4 regions of the Citrobacter rodentium NBRC 105723 genome follow, and region 2 is predicted to be linked to each of the others. Evidence: predicted binding sites of a transcription regulator. Region 2 holds the regulator's gene; each other region holds the start of a gene.
The links. Region 2 encodes CRP, which controls carbon source genes, mostly activating them, when cyclic AMP is high. Its sites were predicted from a motif close to ATGTGANNNNNNTCACAT; they were not measured.
Positions count from the first base shown of each region.

Region 1: a site for CRP is predicted at 1,402-1,419, ahead of cdd (cytidine deaminase). Genes of this name have one in related genera too.
Region 3: a site for CRP is predicted at 796-813, ahead of udp (uridine phosphorylase). Genes of this name have one in related genera too.
Region 4: a site for CRP is predicted at 950-967, ahead of hpt (hypoxanthine phosphoribosyltransferase). Genes of this name have one in related genera too.

Region 1 is NZ_CP082833.1:3,211,120-3,213,323, forward strand. It holds gene sanA (outer membrane permeability protein SanA) at 1-337, opposite strand, end outside; gene cdd (cytidine deaminase) at 459-1,343, opposite strand; gene K7R23_RS15105 (CidB/LrgB family autolysis modulator) at 1,473-2,168, opposite strand; gene K7R23_RS15110 (CidA/LrgA family protein) at 2,165-2,204, opposite strand, start outside.
Region 2 is NZ_CP082833.1:889,560-891,763, reverse strand. It holds gene K7R23_RS04250 (YccS/YhfK family putative transporter) at 1-685, opposite strand, end outside; gene crp (cAMP-activated global transcriptional regulator CRP) at 738-1,370, opposite strand; gene K7R23_RS04240 (OsmC family protein) at 1,672-2,076, shown strand.
Region 3 is NZ_CP082833.1:1,455,272-1,457,475, forward strand. It holds gene K7R23_RS06860 (dienelactone hydrolase family protein) at 1-677, opposite strand, end outside; gene udp (uridine phosphorylase) at 939-1,700, shown strand; gene rmuC (DNA recombination protein RmuC) at 1,840-2,204, shown strand, end outside.
Region 4 is NZ_CP082833.1:86,555-88,758, forward strand. It holds gene can (carbonate dehydratase) at 1-226, shown strand, start outside; gene hpt (hypoxanthine phosphoribosyltransferase) at 286-822, opposite strand; gene K7R23_RS00395 (glucose/quinate/shikimate family membrane-bound PQQ-dependent dehydrogenase) at 1,028-2,204, shown strand, end outside.

The DNA.
Region 1 (2,204 bases), 2.3 Mb from region 2:
GATCGACGCCTGCGGCAATCAGATCCTTACGCATGGTCATCGGTTCGTTGTAGCTCTGCATCGCGTTGTCGCCGCTCAGCAGCAGATAGTTCACCTTACCGCTGTTATAGGCGTTGAGCGCCCCCTGAATGCGGTAGCGGTAATACTGATTAATCACCCCGGCGCGATAATATTTCGCGGTGCCAAGCACCACGCCGACCTGGCGGTAGGGCAGATCCTGCAATTCATCATAAATGTAGGGCGCGGTTTTCCAGCTCATCCAGCGGTCAAGACCAAGCACGATCAACAGCAGCAAGCCGATCAGGACCAACAGGCTGTAAAACACGCGCTTAAACATGAGGAAAACTCGGTAACGGGATGAAATTTCAATCAGGCTACTGTACCCGCCTGCGAAGCGCAAGAAACAGCAGTCTGATTGGGGGGATTTTCAGCAATGTCCTCACCGGGGAATAGCGCGATTACGCTAACAACAGGCGCCCGATAGTGTTGCAGCCTAACGCTTTCAGCGTGGCGGCGGTGGCGTCCCACTGAATCAGCGCGGCATCGGCTTTTTCCGCCAGCACCGCCCGCTGAATATCGGCAAAAGCATAGCCGTTCAGGTTCAGCAGATTGAGCGCCCCCTGCAGCGGCGGCAGGGTCGGGTTAAAGGCGGCGTTTTCGGCATAGCTGCCGCTGAAGATTTTCCCGTCTTTGCACTCCAGCGCGACGCCGCTCGGCGACTGGCTGTATGGCATATGGCTGCGGTTCGCTGCGGCAATCGCCGCCTGCGCCAGCGCGTCGCCTTGCGCTGCGAAGCCATGATCCTGTTCGTCCATCAGCAGCGATTTAATCTGCAGATCTCTCGGGCCAAAGGCGTCCGGCAAATAGTCGCGCAGGGTAAGCGGTTCGCGTCCCGGCAGATGAATGCGCAGATCCAGCCCGCTGTTCAGTTCATTCATAAACTGGCGGCAGTGGCCGCAGGGAGTGTAGTTGACGGTGATTGCCGCCAGCCCTTTTTCACCGCGCAGCCAGGCGTGGCTGATGGCGCTCTGCTCGGCATGGACGGTTTGCTGCATGGTGGCGCCGAGAAACTCCATATTGCCGCCAAAGTACCACGTCCCGCTAACGCCGCGGGCAATGGCGCCGACGTTAAAATGGGAGAGGGGAGTACAGGCGCAGGCCGCCGCCAGCGGCAGCAGCGCGAATGCCAGCGCGTCTTCATCAAGCCCCGTTGCGGTTTTCAATGCAGAAACCTGCTCACCGGTCAGCAAGGCGGGGAAATGCGTATCCGCCAGAATCGGCGACAGCGCTGACTGCAAATTATCCGCAAGTTGGCCAAAAGCAGTTTGAAAACGTGGGTGCATGGCGTTGCCTCAAAATAATGTAATGGGATCGTAGTGTACGGGCCTGTCAGAGCTTTATATGTGATTTATATCTCATTACCACTGCAACTTATGAAACTTAAATTAAAAATGCGCGACGCATCGCAAATTTTAGCCCAATAATGAAAGAATAATCGGAAACAGGAACGGTGCGACGAGAGAGGTAATGATCCCGCAGATCACCAGCGCCAGCGAGCTGAATGCCCCCTCCTGATAATCCAGCTCCGCACAGCGGGCGGTGCCGAGGGCGTGCGAGGCGGTTCCCATCGCCAGACCGCGTGCGGCTTTGGTACGGATACGCATCGCGTTTAACAGGGTATGACCGAAAACGGCGCCGAGAATGCCGACGAAAATCACGCATACCGCGCTCACCGCCGGGATGCCGCCGATAGTGCCGCCAACCGCCATCGCAATCGGGGTAGTGACCGATTTCGGCAGGACCGAGGCGGCGATCTCCGGCGTGGCGCCCATCAGCAGCGCGACCGAGGTGCCGGTGACCATCGCCACCACGCTGCCGACAAAACAGATGGTAATGATGGATTTCCAGCGGGCGCGGATCTGGTGCAACTGTTCATACAATGGATAGGCCAGCGCCACCACCGCCGGTTGCAGCAGATCGTTTAACACTTTACTGCCTTTGAAATAGTGTTCATAAGGCGTCCCGGTCAGCATCAATAGCGGAATGATCACCACCATCGCCACCAGCAGCGGGTTCAGTAAAGGAAACTTAAAGCGCGCCGCCAGCTTTCGCGCGGCAAAGAAGACCGCTAAGGTCAGCGGCAAAGACCACCAGATATACGCCATCATTTTTTCGATCCTTTCTGTCCAACCACTTTGCGTTCG
Region 2 (2,204 bases):
GCATCCGCTTGTAATCATTATTGCGATGCGCCGACAGCATGTGCATCTGCTGATAGCACTGGGTGATCAGGTCAACCGCTTTCTGCTGGCGCGCCAGTAGCGGGGGCAGGGCTTTTTCCGGATCGGCGTGCTGAGTCAGCATACTGTATTTGGCTTCGCAGTAGTCTGCCAGTTCACGATACAGCAGGCTCAGCGACTCGCGCAGCGGCTGTTCGCGCCACAGCCAGAACCAGAACCAGTTAAACAGCCCGTACCATAGCGTGCCCAGCGCATAGATCAGCAGCGGCTCCCAGACCGGCATATTCCCCGCCAGACTGAGGGTAAAAATCGCGGCGATCAGCGACGCGGGAAGCAGGCGGGCGTGGAGCGAACTGATTTCCGCGGTGACGCCGAGGATAAGCGTCAGGACAGTCAGAATGAGCGGCAGCGGCACCGTGCGGGCCAGCAGCAGCTGCATGATCAGACTACAACCGGCGAACAGCGACGCGCCGATTATCAGGCGTTTGAAGAAGCGTTTGTGCGGCGTATCAAGCCCGGCAATATTGCAGCAGGCGGGAACGAGGGAAAAAAGCAGGCCCAGATGGAGCTGGTCGATCAGCAGGCCGACGGCCACGGGCAAACACAGCACCAGCGTCTGACGGAGTGCGTAGTTGATCTCCGGGTGATAAATCAGTCTGCGCCACATCGGTAAAACAAAAACGGCGCGCTACCGGGGTAACGCGCCGTTTCCGACGGGATTAACGCGTGCCGTAAACGACGATGGTCTTACCGTGCGCGGAGATCAGGTTTTGATCTTCCAGCATCTTCAGAATACGACCAACGGTTTCGCGGGAGCAGCCAACGATCTGACCAATCTCCTGGCGCGTGATTTTGATCTGCATACCATCCGGGTGGGTCATGGCATCCGGCTGTTTCGCCAGATTCAGCAGCGTCTGGGCGATACGCCCGGTCACGTCAAGGAAAGCCAGATTGCCGACTTTTTCTGAGGTGACCTGCAGGCGGCGGGCCATCTGGGAAGAGAGGCGCATCAGAATATCCGGGTTGACCTGGATCAGCTGACGGAACTTCTTGTAGGAAATTTCCGCCACTTCACATGCTGTTTTAGCTCGTACCCATGCGCTACGTTCCTGGCCTTCTTCAAACAGGCCCAGTTCGCCAATAAAATCACCCTGATTCAGATAAGAAAGGATCATTTCTTTCCCTTCCTCATCTTTAATCAACACTGCTACCGAGCCTTTCACGATGTAATACAACGTTTCCGCTTTTTCACCCTGGTGAATCAGCGTGCTCTTCGACGGGTACTTATGAATGTGGCAATGAGACAAGAACCATTCGAGAGTCGGGTCTGTTTGCGGTTTGCCAAGCACCATGCGCGATTATCCTCTGTTATAAGCTGTCTCCAGAGCCAGAAAACACCGCTGTCTCTGGGGTTGCAAAAATGTGCTTCCCGCTTCCCGGGAAGAGGCTGTCAATAACGGCAGCAGCCTTTAATATGAAATCCTGTGCATACACAGTACGTCAACGCACCGTAGCATCTCGTCTGTTTTAGCATAGCTTTAGCTGTGTGTCTCCTGGTGTCTCGCTTCAGCATGACGCAGGTCGCCTTCCGTTGCGAGATTTGTCGCGGGCGCGTAATCTGTGGGGAAAATTGCAACATTGGAGTTACGAGATATGCAAGCGCGTGTTAAATGGGTTGAAGGGTTAACCTTCCTCGGCGAGTCGGCTTCCGGGCACCAGATCCTGATGGACGGCAACTCAGGCGATAAGGCCCCCAGCCCGATGGAAATGGTGTTAATGGCCGCTGGCGGTTGCAGCGCCATTGACGTGGTTTCCATTCTGCAAAAAGGCCGTCAGGATGTGACCAACTGCGAAGTGAAGCTGACCTCTGAACGTCGCGAAGAAGCGCCGCGTCTGTTCACCCATATCAATCTGCATTTCATCGTTACGGGTAATGACCTGAAAGATGCCGCAGTGGCGCGGGCGGTCGATCTCTCCGCGGAGAAGTATTGCTCGGTGGCGCTGATGCTGGAAAAAGCGGTAAACATTACCCACTCGTATGAGGTGATTGCGGCTTAGGTTTTGCGCAATCTGTAGGCCATAAGGCGTTAGCCGCCATCCGGCACACTGCCGGGGGCGCTTCGCTTGCCCGGCCTACGTTTGTAGCCTGTTCCGGGCTGGAGAAGGCGTTATCTGGCAAGATTTCG
Region 3 (2,204 bases), 570 kb from region 2:
GCGTTGGCGTTAGCGGCGCGTAGCGCCTGACGCATCGTTTCGACGGTATCCTGCGGAATGCTGTTATCCTGCCCGCCATAAAGCCCTAACACCGGGGCGTTGAGATCGGTGGCGATATCGACAGGATGTTTCGGTGAATTCAACGACTTATCGCCGACCAGTTTTCCGTACCATGCGACGGCGGCTTTCAGCTGCGGGTTATGCGCCGCGTACAGCCAGGTAATACGTCCGCCCCAGCAAAAGCCAGTCATCATCAGTTGATGAGCATCGCCGCCGTTGCGGGACGCCCAGCTGGCGACGTGGTCCAGGTCGGCCAGCACCTGGGAATCGGGCACTTTGGCTACCAGGCCATTGATAAGCGTAGGGATATCGGCGAAATCATTCGGATCGCCTTCGCGGAAATAGAGCTCAGGCGCGATCGCCAGGTATCCCTCCAGCGCCAGACGGCGGCACAGGTCGCGGATATGTTCATGCACGCCAAAAATTTCCTGCACTACAATGACCACAGGCAGCGGCGTATCGCTTGTTTTCGGACGTGCGTGGTAAGCCGGCATCTCCTCACCCTGTGAGGGAATGGTCGTGAAGCCCGCAAGAATGGCATCGTCCGGGGTGTGAACCGTTGTCGAGGCAAGGGGAGAGGCAGCAGGTGCAAAGCCGGTTTGTTGTGATGTTGTCATGGTATTCTCCGTACCCTCAGATAATTAGCGCAGTGTTAACTATAGACAGCCTTTAACAAACCCACACTGCCTGATTCGGTTCAATTTTTGTGCAATGAAAGATGAAATCAGTGCATTAATGTGAGGGTTATCACTTTTATTGCGTAATGTTATGCAAGTGGTTTATCTCAAAGTGATAGGTATCACAAAAAGGGGCTGTATCCTTCGGTAAAGTATCTTTTTGCTTCTTCTGACCCAAATCGAATCACAGAGGAGTTTCTTATGTCCGGATCGGATGTTTTTCATCTCGGCCTCACCAAAAACGATTTACAAGGGGCTACGCTTGCCATCGTCCCTGGCGATCCTGAGCGTGTGGAAAAAATCGCCGCGCTGATGGATAAGCCGGTTAAGTTGGCATCGCATCGCGAATTTACCACCTGGCGCGCAGAACTGGACGGCAAGCCCGTGATCGTCTGCTCGACCGGCATTGGCGGCCCGTCGACGTCGATTGCCGTAGAGGAGCTGGCGCAGCTTGGTATCCGCACTTTCCTGCGTATTGGCACGACCGGTGCGATTCAGCCGCACATTAACGTTGGCGATGTTCTGGTGACCACGGCGTCCGTGCGTCTCGACGGCGCAAGCCTGCACTTCGCGCCAATGGAGTTCCCGGCGGTGGCGGATTTTGAATGTACCACCGCGCTGGTTGACGCGGCGAAATCGGTCGGCGCGACCACGCACGTGGGCGTCACCGCCTCTTCCGATACCTTCTATCCGGGCCAGGAGCGTTACGACACCTATTCCGGGCGCGTGGTCAGCCGCTTTAAGGGCTCTATGGAAGAGTGGCAGGCAATGGGCGTGATGAACTATGAAATGGAGTCCGCCACGCTGCTGACCATGTGCGCCAGCCAGGGCCTGCGTGCGGGAATGGTGGCAGGCGTCATCGTCAACCGCACTCAGCAAGAGATCCCGAATGCTGAGACCATGAAGCAAACCGAAAGCCACGCGGTGAAAATCGTGGTGGAAGCGGCTCGCCGTCTGATCTAATCCTCATGATTTCCGTATAAGGCCGACGCGTTCGGCCTTTTTATTTTGCGTAACGCCTCGCAGGAATTTCCTTTTAAACTGGACGTTTATACAGCACAATCCTATTTTGTGCAGGTGAGCGGCAGCGGCAGGAGGCATTTTGGACATCTCAATCGTAATTTACGCGGTGATAGCGCTGGTGGGCATTGCGCTTGGCTGGTTGATCGCCAGCTATCAGCACGCGCAGCAAAAAGCCGATCAGCTTGCCGAACGTGAAGATATGGTGGCGGCGTTAAGCGCGGCGAAACAGGAGCTTGCGCAAAGCGAGCACTGGCGCGATGAGTGCGAACTGCTGAATAACGAACTTCGCAGCCTGCGCAGCATTAACACCTCTCTGGAGGCGGATCTGCGTGAAGTCACCACGCGGATGGAAGCCGCGCAGCAACATGCGGAAGACAAAATTCGTCAGATGATCAACAGCGAGCAGCGTCTCAGCGAACAGTTTGAGAATCTGGCTAACCGTAT
Region 4 (2,204 bases), 800 kb from region 2:
CTATGAGCTGAATGTGATGGAGCAGGTTTATAACCTGGGGCACTCCACTATTATGCAATCCGCCTGGAAACGCGGGCAAAAAGTCACGATTCACGGCTGGGCATACAGTATTAATGATGGCCTGCTGCGCGATCTTGACGTTACGGCCACCAACCGGGAAACGCTGGAGAACCGCTATCATAAGGGCGTTTCCGCGTTAGGGAAAAAGTACATTAACCACGAATAAGCCATCAGGGTTGTAGACCGGATGCGTCGCGTTTGCGACGCCATCCGGCTATTCTGTTCTTACTCGTCCAGCAGCACCACTTTGCCAACGTACGGCAGATGGCGGTAACGCTGGGCGTAATCAATCCCGTACCCCACCACGAACTCGTCCGGAATGGAAAAGCCAACGAACTCTACCGGCACGTTCACTTCGCGGCGAGAAGGCTTATCCAGCAGCGTGCAAATCGCCAGCGATTTCGGCTCGCGCAGGCTCAGGATCTCACGTACTTTTGACAGCGTATTTCCGGAATCGATGATGTCTTCCACAATCAGCACGTCTTTACCGCGAATATCTTCATCCAGATCTTTCAGGATTTTCACATCGCGGGTGGTAGACATGCCGCTACCGTAGCTGGAGGCGGTCATAAAATCGACTTCATGAGATACCTGCACTTCACGGCACAGGTCCGCCATAAACATAAATGAACCGCGCAGCAGACCAACCAGCACCATTTCACTGCCGCTGTCTTTATAACGCTGAGTAATCTGACGGCCCAGTTCGGCAATACGCGCTTTGATCTCCGCTTCCGGGATCATTACTTCTACAGTATGTTTCATATCTATAACCACATGATTTAAAAACAAATCGGTCAATGCCTGCCGTAAATAAGCCCGCATCGAAAAGCAAGTCACGCAGTATACCAGCAAAAGCCTTTATCCGCGGCATCTGTTGATAAAGCTCATTTTGTGATGACGATCACACATGTTAAATCCTATACTTAATTGCTATTAAAAAATTAACAAATTGAGATGGTACCTTTTTATGGCTGAAAACAATGCACGTTCGCCACGACTTCTCGTGACGCTGACGGCCCTCTTTGCAGCGCTTTGCGGGCTGTATCTTCTGATCGGCGGTGGCTGGCTGGTCGCCATCGGCGGCTCCTGGTACTACCCGATCGCCGGTCTGGCGATGCTGGGCGTCGCCTGGCTGCTGTGGCGCAGCAGACGTACGGCGCTATGGCTGTATGCCGCCCTGCTCCTCGCCACCATGATCTGGGGCGTATGGGAAGTCGGCTTCGACTTCTGGGCGCTGACGCCGCGCAGCGATATCCTGGTCTTCTTCGGCATCTGGCTGATTTTGCCTTTTGTCTGGCATCGCCTGATGGTGCCTTCCCGCGGCGCGGTGGCCGCACTGGTTGCCGCCCTGCTGATTAGCGGCGGCATCCTGACCTGGGCGGGCTTCAACGACCCGCAGGAGATCGACGGCGCGCTCAGCGCGGAGTCGACGCCTGCACAGGCCATCTCACCAGTGGCTGACGGCGACTGGCCGGCGTATGGCCGCAATCAGGAAGGCCAGCGCTATTCGCCGCTGAAGCAAATTAACGCCGATAACGTTCACAAGCTGAAAGAAGCATGGGTGTTCCGTACCGGCGATCTGAAGCAGCCGGACGATCCGGGCGAACTGACCAATGAAGTGACGCCAATTAAAGTGGGCGACACGCTGTATCTGTGCACCGCTCACCAGCGTCTGTTCGCGCTGGAGGCGGCGACGGGTAAAGAAAAATGGCACTACGACCCGGAGCTGAAAACCAACGAGTCCTTCCAGCACGTTACCTGCCGCGGCGTTTCATACCATGAGGCGACTGCGGGTAACGCTTCGCCGGAAGTGATTGCCGACTGCCCGCGCCGCATTATTCTGCCGGTAAACGACGGTCGTCTGATTGCGCTTAACGCTGAAACCGGCAAGCTGTGCGAGACTTTCGGCAACAAAGGCGTGCTCAATCTGCAAACCAACATGCCGGATCAAACGCCGGGGCTGTATGAGCCAACCTCGCCGCCGATCATCACCGATAAAACCATCGTCATTGCCGGTTCGGTGACCGATAACTTCTCGACCCGCGAGACTTCCGGCGTCATTCGCGGCTTCGATGTTAACAACGGCAAGCTGCTGTGGGCGTTCGATCCGGGCGCGAAAGACCCGAATGCGATCCCGTCCGATG